DNA from 3 places in the Inquilinus sp. Marseille-Q2685 genome. Region 2 is predicted to be linked to each of the others. Evidence: riboswitches for the same ligand, from Rfam matches in the RefSeq annotation. Region 2 holds a riboswitch; each other region holds the start of a gene.
What was found. A riboswitch is a leader RNA that binds a small molecule or an ion and turns the genes downstream of it on or off. The one in region 2 is predicted to bind thiamine pyrophosphate.
Positions count from the first base shown of each region.

Region 1: another riboswitch for thiamine pyrophosphate. It lies ahead of thiB (thiamine ABC transporter substrate binding subunit); the one in region 2 lies ahead of thiC (phosphomethylpyrimidine synthase ThiC).
Region 3: another riboswitch for thiamine pyrophosphate. It lies ahead of thiO (glycine oxidase ThiO); the one in region 2 lies ahead of thiC (phosphomethylpyrimidine synthase ThiC).

Region 1 covers NZ_CAKAKL010000001.1:486,042-489,310, forward strand. The annotation lists gene lepB (signal peptidase I) at 1-389, shown strand, start outside; gene LG391_RS02260 (peroxiredoxin) at 407-1,075, opposite strand; gene LG391_RS02265 (hypothetical protein) at 1,108-1,254, opposite strand; TPP riboswitch at 1,377-1,481, shown strand; gene thiB (thiamine ABC transporter substrate binding subunit) at 1,533-2,534, shown strand; gene thiP (thiamine/thiamine pyrophosphate ABC transporter permease) at 2,594-3,269, shown strand, end outside.
Region 2 covers NZ_CAKAKL010000001.1:1,604,370-1,607,638, forward strand. The annotation lists gene LG391_RS07635 (phytanoyl-CoA dioxygenase family protein) at 1-8, opposite strand, end outside; gene thiC (phosphomethylpyrimidine synthase ThiC) at 171-1,976, opposite strand; TPP riboswitch at 2,045-2,160, opposite strand; gene LG391_RS07645 (hypothetical protein) at 2,243-2,815, shown strand; gene LG391_RS07650 (CHAP domain-containing protein) at 2,957-3,269, shown strand, end outside.
Region 3 covers NZ_CAKAKL010000006.1:141,955-145,223, reverse strand. The annotation lists gene LG391_RS24600 (AMP nucleosidase) at 1-922, opposite strand, end outside; gene ftsY (signal recognition particle-docking protein FtsY) at 919-1,866, opposite strand; TPP riboswitch at 1,998-2,096, shown strand; gene thiO (glycine oxidase ThiO) at 2,087-3,269, shown strand, end outside.

The DNA.
Region 1 (3,269 bases), 1.1 Mb from region 2:
TTGGCCTGCCGGGAGACAAGATCGCCGTGAATTCGGGACAGCTGACCCTGAACGGCATCAGAGTTGCCCGGGCTCCTCAAGGGACGATCAGAAGGCAAGTTCCCGAGCGATGGGAAACTTTGAGCGTATACTCCGAGACGCTCCCGGAGGGCCTATCTTATGAAGTCGCGGAATCCCCTACACCCGGCCGTTTCGACGAGATTCCGGAGACGGCAGTTGCAGCAGGAGCCATATATGTCTTGGGAGACAATCGCGACTATGCCGACGACAGCCGCTCTGCGCAGTTGGGGGATATCCCGCTCGATCACATCGTCGGCCGCGTCGTGTTCCGGCTGCGGCCCGATCCCAGCTGGCTGGTGCCGCCGGAGACGGTTCCCGGGCTCGGCTGAGCCCGGGAACGCGATCATCAGTCGCGCGGCTGAGCAACGGTGCGGAGATAGGGCTTGAGGGTCTTGAAGCCGGCCGGGAACTTCTGTTTCGCCTCCTCGTCCGAGACCGAGGTGACGATGATGACGTCCTCGCCGTTCTTCCAGTCGGCCGGCGTCGCCACCTTGTGCTTGGCGGTCAGCTGCAGCGAGTCGATCACCCGCAGGATCTCGTCGAAGTTGCGCCCGGTGGTCATCGGGTAGGAGATCACCAGCTTGATCTTCTTGTCCGGCCCGATGACGTAGACGTTGCGCACGGTCTGGTTGTTGACCGCGGTGCGGCCTTCCGAGGTGGTGCCGGCATCGGCCGGCAGCATGCCGTAGAGCTTGGAGACGACGAGCTCGGAATCGCCGATCACCGGGAAGTTCGGGGCGACACCTTGCGTCTCCTTGATGTCCTGGGCCCAGCTCTCATGCCGGTCGACCGGGTCGGCGCTGAGGCCGATCACCTTGACGTTGCGCTTGTCGAATTCGGGCTTCAGCTTGGCCACGGCGCCGAGCTCGGTGGTGCACACCGGGGTGAAGTCCTTGGGATGCGAGAAGAGCACGCCCCAGGACGAGCCGAGCCAGTCGTGGAAGCGGATCCGCCCCTCGGTGGTCTCGACTTCGAAATCGGGCGCGTCCTCACCAATCGCGAGCGGACCGGCCATTTTTACCTCCAATTAGCGTTAATTGCGGAATTTTACCGCGCCGTGAGATCGGTGTCATCAGGAGCATCATCTTCGACAAAAACGATCTCCGGCTCCGGCGCGGGATCGTCGATCTCCGGGAAGTCCTTGTTCAACGGCTTCATCGTCCTGAGCAGGGCCACAAGTCCGCACTCGTTCATGGGCTCCTCCCCGGCCATGCAGGAGACATGTGCCATCGGATGCCTTGCCGCAAGACCTCCAAATGGTCGCTCCAACCAAACGGGCCCGCGTTGACAGGGCGGTCGCTCGACCCGATGATGCGCGCGTCTTGCCGGGGTGCCCGAACGGGGGCTGAGAGGCGTGTCAGCGCCAACCCGACGAACCTGATCCGGGTCATGCCGGCGAAGGGAGAACGAGACGGCGCCTCAGGCATCGGCAGGTTCCCTTTCCGCCCGGCTGCGCCCCGCGGAGGAACAAGATGCGCCTGATTGCCGCCGTCCTGCTGACGGCCCTGACCTCCGCCGTCGCCGGGCCGGCCGCGGCCGAGACCCCGGTGCTCAAGGTTTACACCTATGAATCCTTCACCGCCGAATGGGGGCCGGGGCCGCAGGTGAAGAAGGCCTTCGAGGCCGAATGCGGCTGCACGGTCGAGTTCACCTCGGTCGAGGACGGCGTCGCCCTGCTGTCGCGGCTGAAGCTGGAGGGCAAGTCGACCCAGGCCGATGTCGTGCTGGGCTTCGACACCAACCTGACCGCCGAGGCGGCGGCGACCGGGCTGTTCGCGCCGCACGGCATGACGCTGGACGGTTTGTCGCTGCCGGTCGCCTGGACCGACCCGGTCTTCGTGCCCTTCGACTGGAGCTATTTCGCCTTCGTCTACGACAAGACGAAGGTGCCGAACCCGCCGAAGAGCCTGCACGACCTGGTCGAGAGCAGCGACCTTGAGCTGACCATCCAGGATCCGCGCACCAGCACGCCGGGCCTCGGCCTGCTGCTCTGGGTCAAGCAGGTCTATGGCGACAAGGCGCCGGAGGCCTGGGCGAAGCTGAAGCCGCGCATCCTCACCGTCACCCCGGGCTGGAGCGAGAGCTACGGCCTGTTCCGCAAGGGCGAGGTGCCGATGACCTTCAGCTACCTGACCTCGCCGCCCTATCACGTGATCGCCGAGAACGACGGCAATGTCGGCGCCGCGGTGTTCAGCGAGGGCAACTACCTGCAGGTCGAGGTCGCGGCCAAGCTCGCCTCCTCGAAGCATCCCGAACTGGCCGACAAATTCCTCGCCTTCATGCTGAGCCCGGCCTTCCAGGACCTGCTGCCGACGACGCAGTGGATGTACCCGGCGGTGACGCCGAAGGCCGGGCTGCCCGACGCCTACAAGGCGCTGCCGGCCCCGGCCAAGGCGCTGCTGTATCCGCCGGAGGAGGTCGCGGCCAACCGCGCCGCCTGGATCGCCGAATGGCTGCAGGCGACCAGCCGTTGAGCCAGCGTAGGTTGGATTCGCGGCACGCGAACCCAACATCCCGCGACGGCGCCGGCCTGTTGGGTTCGCCGTGGCGGACCCAACCTGCGGCGAATCGGATCGCATCGCTCCCCGGCCTCCTCGCGCTCCTCGCCATCCTGGCGCTGATCGCCACCGCGGCGACCGGCCTGATCCGCGCCGCCACCGAGTTCGACCTGCTGTCCGTCTGGGCCGATCCCTATCTCTGGTCGGTGCTGCGCTTCACGGCGCTGCAGGCCGGGCTGTCGGCGCTGATCAGCGTCGCCATCGCCATCCCGGTCGCCCGCGCCCTGTCGCGCCGCCGCTTTCCCGGCCGCACCCTGCTGCTGCGCCTGTTCGGCCTGCCGATGATCGTGCCGGCGGTGGCCGGCGCCTTCGGCATCCTGACGGTGTTCGGCCGCTCCGGCCTGCTCGCCGACCTGTTCGCGGCGCTGGGGCTGACCATCCGGCCGAACATCTACGGCCTGACCGGCATCCTGCTGGCCCACGTCTTCTTCAACATGCCCTTCGCCGTGCGCGTGCTGCTCTCGGCCTGGGGCACGATCCCGGCCGAGAGCTGGCGCCTGGCGTCGATGCTGGGGCTGCGCGGCGCCGACCTGTTCCGCCTGGTCGAATGGCCGATGCTGCGGCGCCAGCTGCCCGGCCTGACCGCCCTGATCTTCCTGCTGTGCTTCACCAGCTTCGCCGTGGTGCTGACGCTCGGCGGCGGCCCGGCCT
Region 2 (3,269 bases):
GCTGCCATCAAAATCTCCCCGCGCCGAGCGCCGTCACGCCGTCGACGGCGGCCCGGGACGGAACGCCCGCCCCGGGCCGCCAGCGGTCAAATTCCGCTGCGAGTCCTATACCGGCGGTCTCGGCGCGCACCAAGAATGATTTTCATCTCGGTGCGGACCGCCGGCAGCGGTCACTCGGCGGCGCGGTAGATCTCCCCGCCGCCATCGCGGAACCGCGCCGCCATCTCCTCCATCCCCGCCTCGGCCGAGGCACGGATCTCCTGTGTGATCTTCATCGAGCAGAATTTCGGCCCGCACATCGAGCAGAAATGCGCCGTCTTTGCACCTTCCGCCGGCAGCGTCTCGTCGTGGTAGGCGAGCGCCGTGTCCGGGTCGAGCGACAGGTGGAACTGGTCGCGCCAGCGGAACTCGAACCGGGCGCGGGACAGGGCGTCGTCGCGCAGCTGCGCCGCCGGATGGCCCTTGGCCAGGTCGGCGGCATGGGCCGCGATCTTGTAGGTGACGACGCCGGTCTTCACGTCGTCGCGGTCCGGCAGGCCGAGATGCTCCTTCGGCGTGACGTAGCAGAGCATGGCGGTGCCGAACCAGCCGATCATCGCGGCGCCGATGCCCGAGGTGATGTGGTCGTAGCCCGGCGCGATGTCGGTGGTGAGGGGCCCGAGCGTGTAGAACGGCGCCTCGCCGCAGGCTGCCAGCTGCTTGTCCATGTTCGCCTTGATCTTGTGCATCGGCACGTGGCCGGGGCCTTCGATCATGACCTGGACGTCGTGCTCCCACGCCACCTTGGTCAGCTCGCCCAGCGTCTCCAGCTCGGCGAACTGGGCGGCGTCGTTGGCGTCGGCGATCGAGCCGGGGCGGAGCCCGTCGCCCAGCGAGAAGGCCACGTCATAGGCCCGCATGATCGCGCAGATCTCGCGGAAATGGGTGTAGAGGAAGCTCTCGCGGTGATGCGCCAGGCACCACTTCGCCATGATCGAGCCGCCGCGGCTGACGATGCCGGTCACCCGCTTCGCCGTCAGCGGGATATAGGGCAGCCGCACGCCGGCATGGATGGTGAAGTAGTCCACCCCCTGCTCCGCCTGCTCGATCAGCGTGTCGCGGAAGATCTCCCAGGTCAGGTCCTCGGCCACGCCGCCGACCTTCTCCAGCGCCTGGTAGATCGGCACCGTGCCGATCGGCACGGGGGAATTGCGCAGGATCCATTCGCGGGTTGTGTGAATGTTGCGGCCGGTCGACAGGTCCATCACCGTGTCGGCGCCCCAGCGGATCGCCCACACCATCTTCTCCACCTCCTCCGCGATCGAGGAGGTGACGGCCGAGTTGCCGATATTGGCGTTGATCTTCACCAGGAAGTTGCGGCCGATCGCCATCGGCTCGGATTCCGGATGGTTGATGTTGGACGGGATGATCGCCCGGCCCCGTGCCACCTCGTCGCGCACGAATTCCGGCGTGACATAGTCCGGGATCGCGGCGCCGAAGCTCTCACCGTCGCGGGCCGCCTGCTCCCTAGCCCGCTCGCGGCCGAGATTCTCGCGGATCGCGACATACTCCATCTCCGGCGTCACGATGCCGGCGCGGGCATAGGCCATCTGCGTCACCGCGGTGCCGCCGCGGGCCCGCAGGGGGCGCCGGTCGCCGCGCGGGAACTCGAACAGGTTCGCCGCCTCGCCGGGGCGGCGGCCGTCATCCTCCGGCCGCACGGTGCGGCCGTCATAGGCCTCGACATCGCCGCGGGCGGCGATCCAGCCAGCCCGCAGCGCGGGCAGGCCGGTGCCGATGTCGATCAGCGCCGCCGGGTCGGTGTAGGGGCCGGAGGCGTCGTAGACGCGCAGCGGCGGCTCGCCGGATTCGGGCGACAGCACGATCTCGCGCATGGCGACGCGCAGGTCGGGGTGGCGCTCACCGGGAACATGGACCTTGCGCGACGCCGGCAGCGGGCCGGTGGTGACGGTTGTGGGGATGGCGTCCTTGGGCATCCACGGCCTCCTCGATCGGACGGATTGAGGGCGTGCCAAGGACGGAAAGCTGGAAAGAGAGCGGCTGAGCGCGCATGTGGTTCCATTCCCTACGCCGGCACGACCCGGATCAGGTTCGAAGGGTTCCCACGTCGCGAATGGTGTGGTGTCTCAGCTCCCTACCGGAGCTCCCCTCGGAACGCCCCGATCAGAGCGCGCCCGGGGAGGGGATGTCAAGCCGGGCCGTGTGCCGGGGCGGTCCATTGGCCACGTCCGGCCCTCATGCCATGATCGGCCCGGACAAAGCTGGGGTTCAGGTGGGGATGTCTTTGCGGGGTGGCCTTGCAGTCGCGATCCTTGCCGTACTGGCCGTGTCGCCGGCCCGGGCCGGCCCCTCCTACCAAAGCCCGGAGGTGGGCTGCCCGCCGCAGGACGACGGGGCCAAGGTCCGGCGGTTCGACTCGCTGGAGGCCATGCCCGAGCCGATCTGGCGCAGCATCGCGGCGGCGCTCGAACCCGGGGAGCCAGCAGATCGCCTGCGTGCGGAGCTGCCGGACATCATCGCGCCGCGGGACGCCAAATGGCAGCTCACCGATTCCGTCGAACCCGGAAAGCCGCTGGCTTGGCGCCGCTTCATCCGCGGCTTTTCCGTAGAGACCCGGTCCCACCCGAGCCTGCCTCCGCGAAAGGTCTGGTACGTCTGGCTCGAGCATGGCGGCATGGCCTACACGCGTTCGGTCTCGATCTTCAAGGAAGGCCGGACCATCAAACCCGTCGCTCTCTTCCGAGGACATGAAGATACGCTGTGCTCTCTTCAAGCCTCGTTCCAGGCCCTCCCGTTTGACGTCTACAAGCTCTGACGCTCCGAGCTGGCCGCAACGGCCCGGCATCGACGGCAAAGACAGGGAAAGCCGTCTCGTCTCGATCTTGACCAGAATCCTAAAAATACCTACATTCCAACAAATTGGGGTGATTTCCTGATTTATTGGGCGAGGAGGCAGATGCTGCGACATGCCTGGGTGCTGTCGATCGCGCTGGCCCTGACCGCCTGTGGCGGGGGGCGCGAGATCGTGCGCAACCCGACCGGCAGCGGAGTCGCCCGCTACGTCACCGCCAACGCGCCGGAGGAATGCGTGCCCTATGCCCGCGCCGTCTCCGGCATCCAGATCCGGGGCGACGCCTGGACCTGGTGGGACCAGGCCGACGGCGTCTACGGCAAGGGCAGCGAACCGCGCTCCGGCGCCGTGCTGGTGCTGGGACGGTCGGACCGGCTGAGCTCCGGCCACATCTCGGTGGTGGTGGCGGTGCGCAATT
Region 3 (3,269 bases), on a different contig from region 2:
CGCAATGGCCCAGCATGATCCAGGCATGCGGCCGCAGCACCGCGATGTGGTCGGTGATGGTCTTGGCGTTGGACGGGCCGACGCCGATGTTGACCATGGTGATGCCGGAATGGTCCGGCCGGGTCAGGTGGTAGGCCGGCATCTGCGGCAGCCGCGCCGCCGGGGTGCCGCGGGCCCGCCCGCCGGGCATGGTGACGCGGTCGCCCGGCTCGATGAAGGCGTCGTAGCCGCCACCGTCACCCTGCATCAGCTCATAAGCGATGCGGATGAACTCGTCGATGTAGAATTGGTAGTTCGTGAACAGGACGAAGTTCTGGAAGTGCTCGCAGCCGGTGGCGGTGTAGTGCTTCAGCCGGAACAGCGAATAATCCGCCCGCGGCGCCGTGAACAGGGCCAGCGGGTGCGGCTCGTCCGGCGGGATCACGGCAGTGCCGTTGACGATGCTGTCGTCCATCATCGCCAGGTCCGGCAGGTCGAACACCGCCCGCATGTGCAGCATGCGCTCGCGGGTCAGGTCGCCCTCGACATGCATGCCGTCGGGGAAGGCGAAATGGATCGGGATCGGCGTGTCGCTGACCCCGACCTCGACCGGGACGTGGTGATTGTGGATCAGCTGGCCGATCTGCTCGGTCAGGTAGCGGTGGAACAGCGACGGCCGGGTGATGGTGGTGGAGAAGGTGCCCGGCCGGTCGACGAAGCCGTAGGACAGGCGCGTGTCGGCCCGGCTGAAATCCTCCACCCGGACCGTGAGGTAGGGATAGCAGGCGCGCACCCGCCTCGCCGGCTCCTCGCCGCGGGAATAGGCGCGGAAGGCGTCACGCAGCAGGCCGGTGTTGGCGTCGTAGATCGCGTGCAGCCGGGCCACCGCCTCGGCCGCGTCGCGGAACTGCTCGGGGGCGAAGGTCTGGGCGGTCTTGCTCATGCCTCGACTCCCATCAGCGACCGGCCGAACTGGTCGGCGTCGAAGGGTCGCAGGTCGTCGATGCTCTCGCCGACGCCGATCGCGTGCACCGGCAGGCCGAAGCGCTCGGCCAGCGCCACCAGAACGCCGCCGCGGGCGCTGCCGTCCAGCTTGGTCAGGATCAGGCCGGTGACCGAGACCATGTCGCGGAACACCTCGACCTGGCTGTGCGCGTTCTGGCCGGTGGTGGCGTCCAGCACCAGCAGCACGTCGTGCGGCGCCTCGGGGTCGATCTTCTTCAGCACGCGGACGATCTTGGCCAGCTCGGCCATCAGATTGTCCTTGTTCTGCAGCCGGCCGGCGGTGTCGATCAGCAGCACGTCGCGGCCCTCGGCCCGGGCCCGGGTCAGCGCGTCGAAGGCCAGGCCGGCGGCGTCGGCGCCGGGATTGGCCGTGACCACCGGGCAGCCGGAGCGCTCGCCCCAGACCTGCAGCTGATGCACCGCGGCGGCGCGGAAGGTGTCGCCGGCCGCGATCATCACGGAGCGGCCTTCCTCCCGCCACTGCTTGGCCAGCTTGCCGATGGTCGTGGTCTTGCCGGTGCCGTTCACCCCGACCACCAGTACCACCTGCGGCTTCCGGCCGGGCGAAAGGGTCAGGGGCCTGGCCACCGGGCGCAGGATCTGCGCCACATGGTCGGCCAAGGCGCGCCGGACCTCGTCGCCCGACACCTCCTTGCCGAAGCGGGTCCGGGCCAGCTCGGCGGTCAGCTTGGCGGCGGTGGCCGGGCCCAGATCGGCCTGGATCAGCAGCTCCTCCAGCTCCTCCAGCGTCGCATCGTCCAGCTTGCGCTTGGTGAAGATGCTGGTGATGCCTTCGGTCAGCTTGGCGGAGGAGCGCGAGAGCCCCTCCTTCAGTCGGGTGAACCACCCTTTTTTTGGCGCCCCTGCGCCGTTATCGGTCATCGGGTCTGTCATGCGCGCTTCTTAACACGCCGTGTGTGACCTCCGTAAGTCGGCCGGGCGCGGGGCAGGGGTGCCCTGGGGCGGGTCACAAAAAAGGGGTTGCAACCCGCCCGCCTCCGGGACTGAAATGGCGGCATCGGCTGGGGTGCCCGTCGTCATGGCGGGCTGAGATCATACCCATCGAACCTGACCTGGATCATGCCAGCGGAGGGAGCCTGAGATGACCGGCATTCCGATTCCGTCCCTTTTGCAGGCCGACTCCGTCGGCCCGACGCCTTTGCGCGGCGCAAGACCGCGCGTCGCCGTCATCGGCGCCGGGGTCAACGGCCTGGCCATCGGCTGGCGCCTGGCCCGCGCCGGCTGCCCCGTCGACGTCTATGACCGCGGGCCGGTCGGACGCGAGGCCAGCTGGGCCGCCGCCGGCATGCTCGCCGCCGGGCTCGAGGCCGAGCCGGGGGAGGAGGCGCTGTTCGGCTTGTGCCGCCGCGCCCAGGAGCTCTGGCCCGGCTTCGCCCGGGAGGTCGAGGCCGCGTCGGCCCGGCCCGTGGGCTATCGCGACGAGGGCACGCTGGCCGTGGCCCTGACCCGCGACGACGCGGCGGAGCTGCGCTTCTCCGCCGATTACCAGGCGAAGCTCGGGGTCGAGCTGAACTGGCTGACCGGCGCCGAGCTGCTGCGGCGCGAGCCGATGCTGCGGCCCGGCCTCGCCGCCGCGGTGCACAGCCCGGCCGACCATCAGGTCGACAACCGGTGGCTGGTCCCGGCCCTGGCCGAGGCGCTGCGCCGCGCCGGCGGCGGGCTGCACGACCATGCGGCGGTCGAGTCCGTCATCCTGGACCACGGCCGCGCCGGCGGCGTGGTGGTGGCCGGCGAGGTGCTTTCGGCCGATGCCGTGGTGCTGGCCGCCGGCGCCTGGTCGGGCGGCATCCCGGGGATCCCGCGTGAGGCGCTGCCGCCGGTGCGGCCGGTGAAGGGCCAGATGCTGGCGCTGCAGATGGACCCGGCGGCGCCGCTGCTGCGCCATGTGCTGTGGGCCGGCAAGGCCTATCTGGTGCCGCGGCTGGACGGCCGGCTGATCGTCGGCGCCACGGTGGAGGAGCGCGGCTTCGACACCACCGTCACCGCCGGCGGCATGCTGTCGCTGCTCGACGCCGCCTGGCGGGCCCTGCCGGGGATCGAGGAGCTGCCGCTGATCGAGAGCTGGGCCGGGCTGCGCCCCGGCAGCCGCGACGACGCGCCGGTGCTCGGCCCCTCGGCGATCGAGGGGCTGGTCTTCGCCACCGGCCATCACCGCAACGGCATCCTGTTGCTGCCGGCGACGGTCGAGGCGGTGGCCGGCACCATCCTCGACGGCCGCCTGCCGGAGGCGGCGGAGCCGTTCCGGATCGACCGCTTCACCCGGA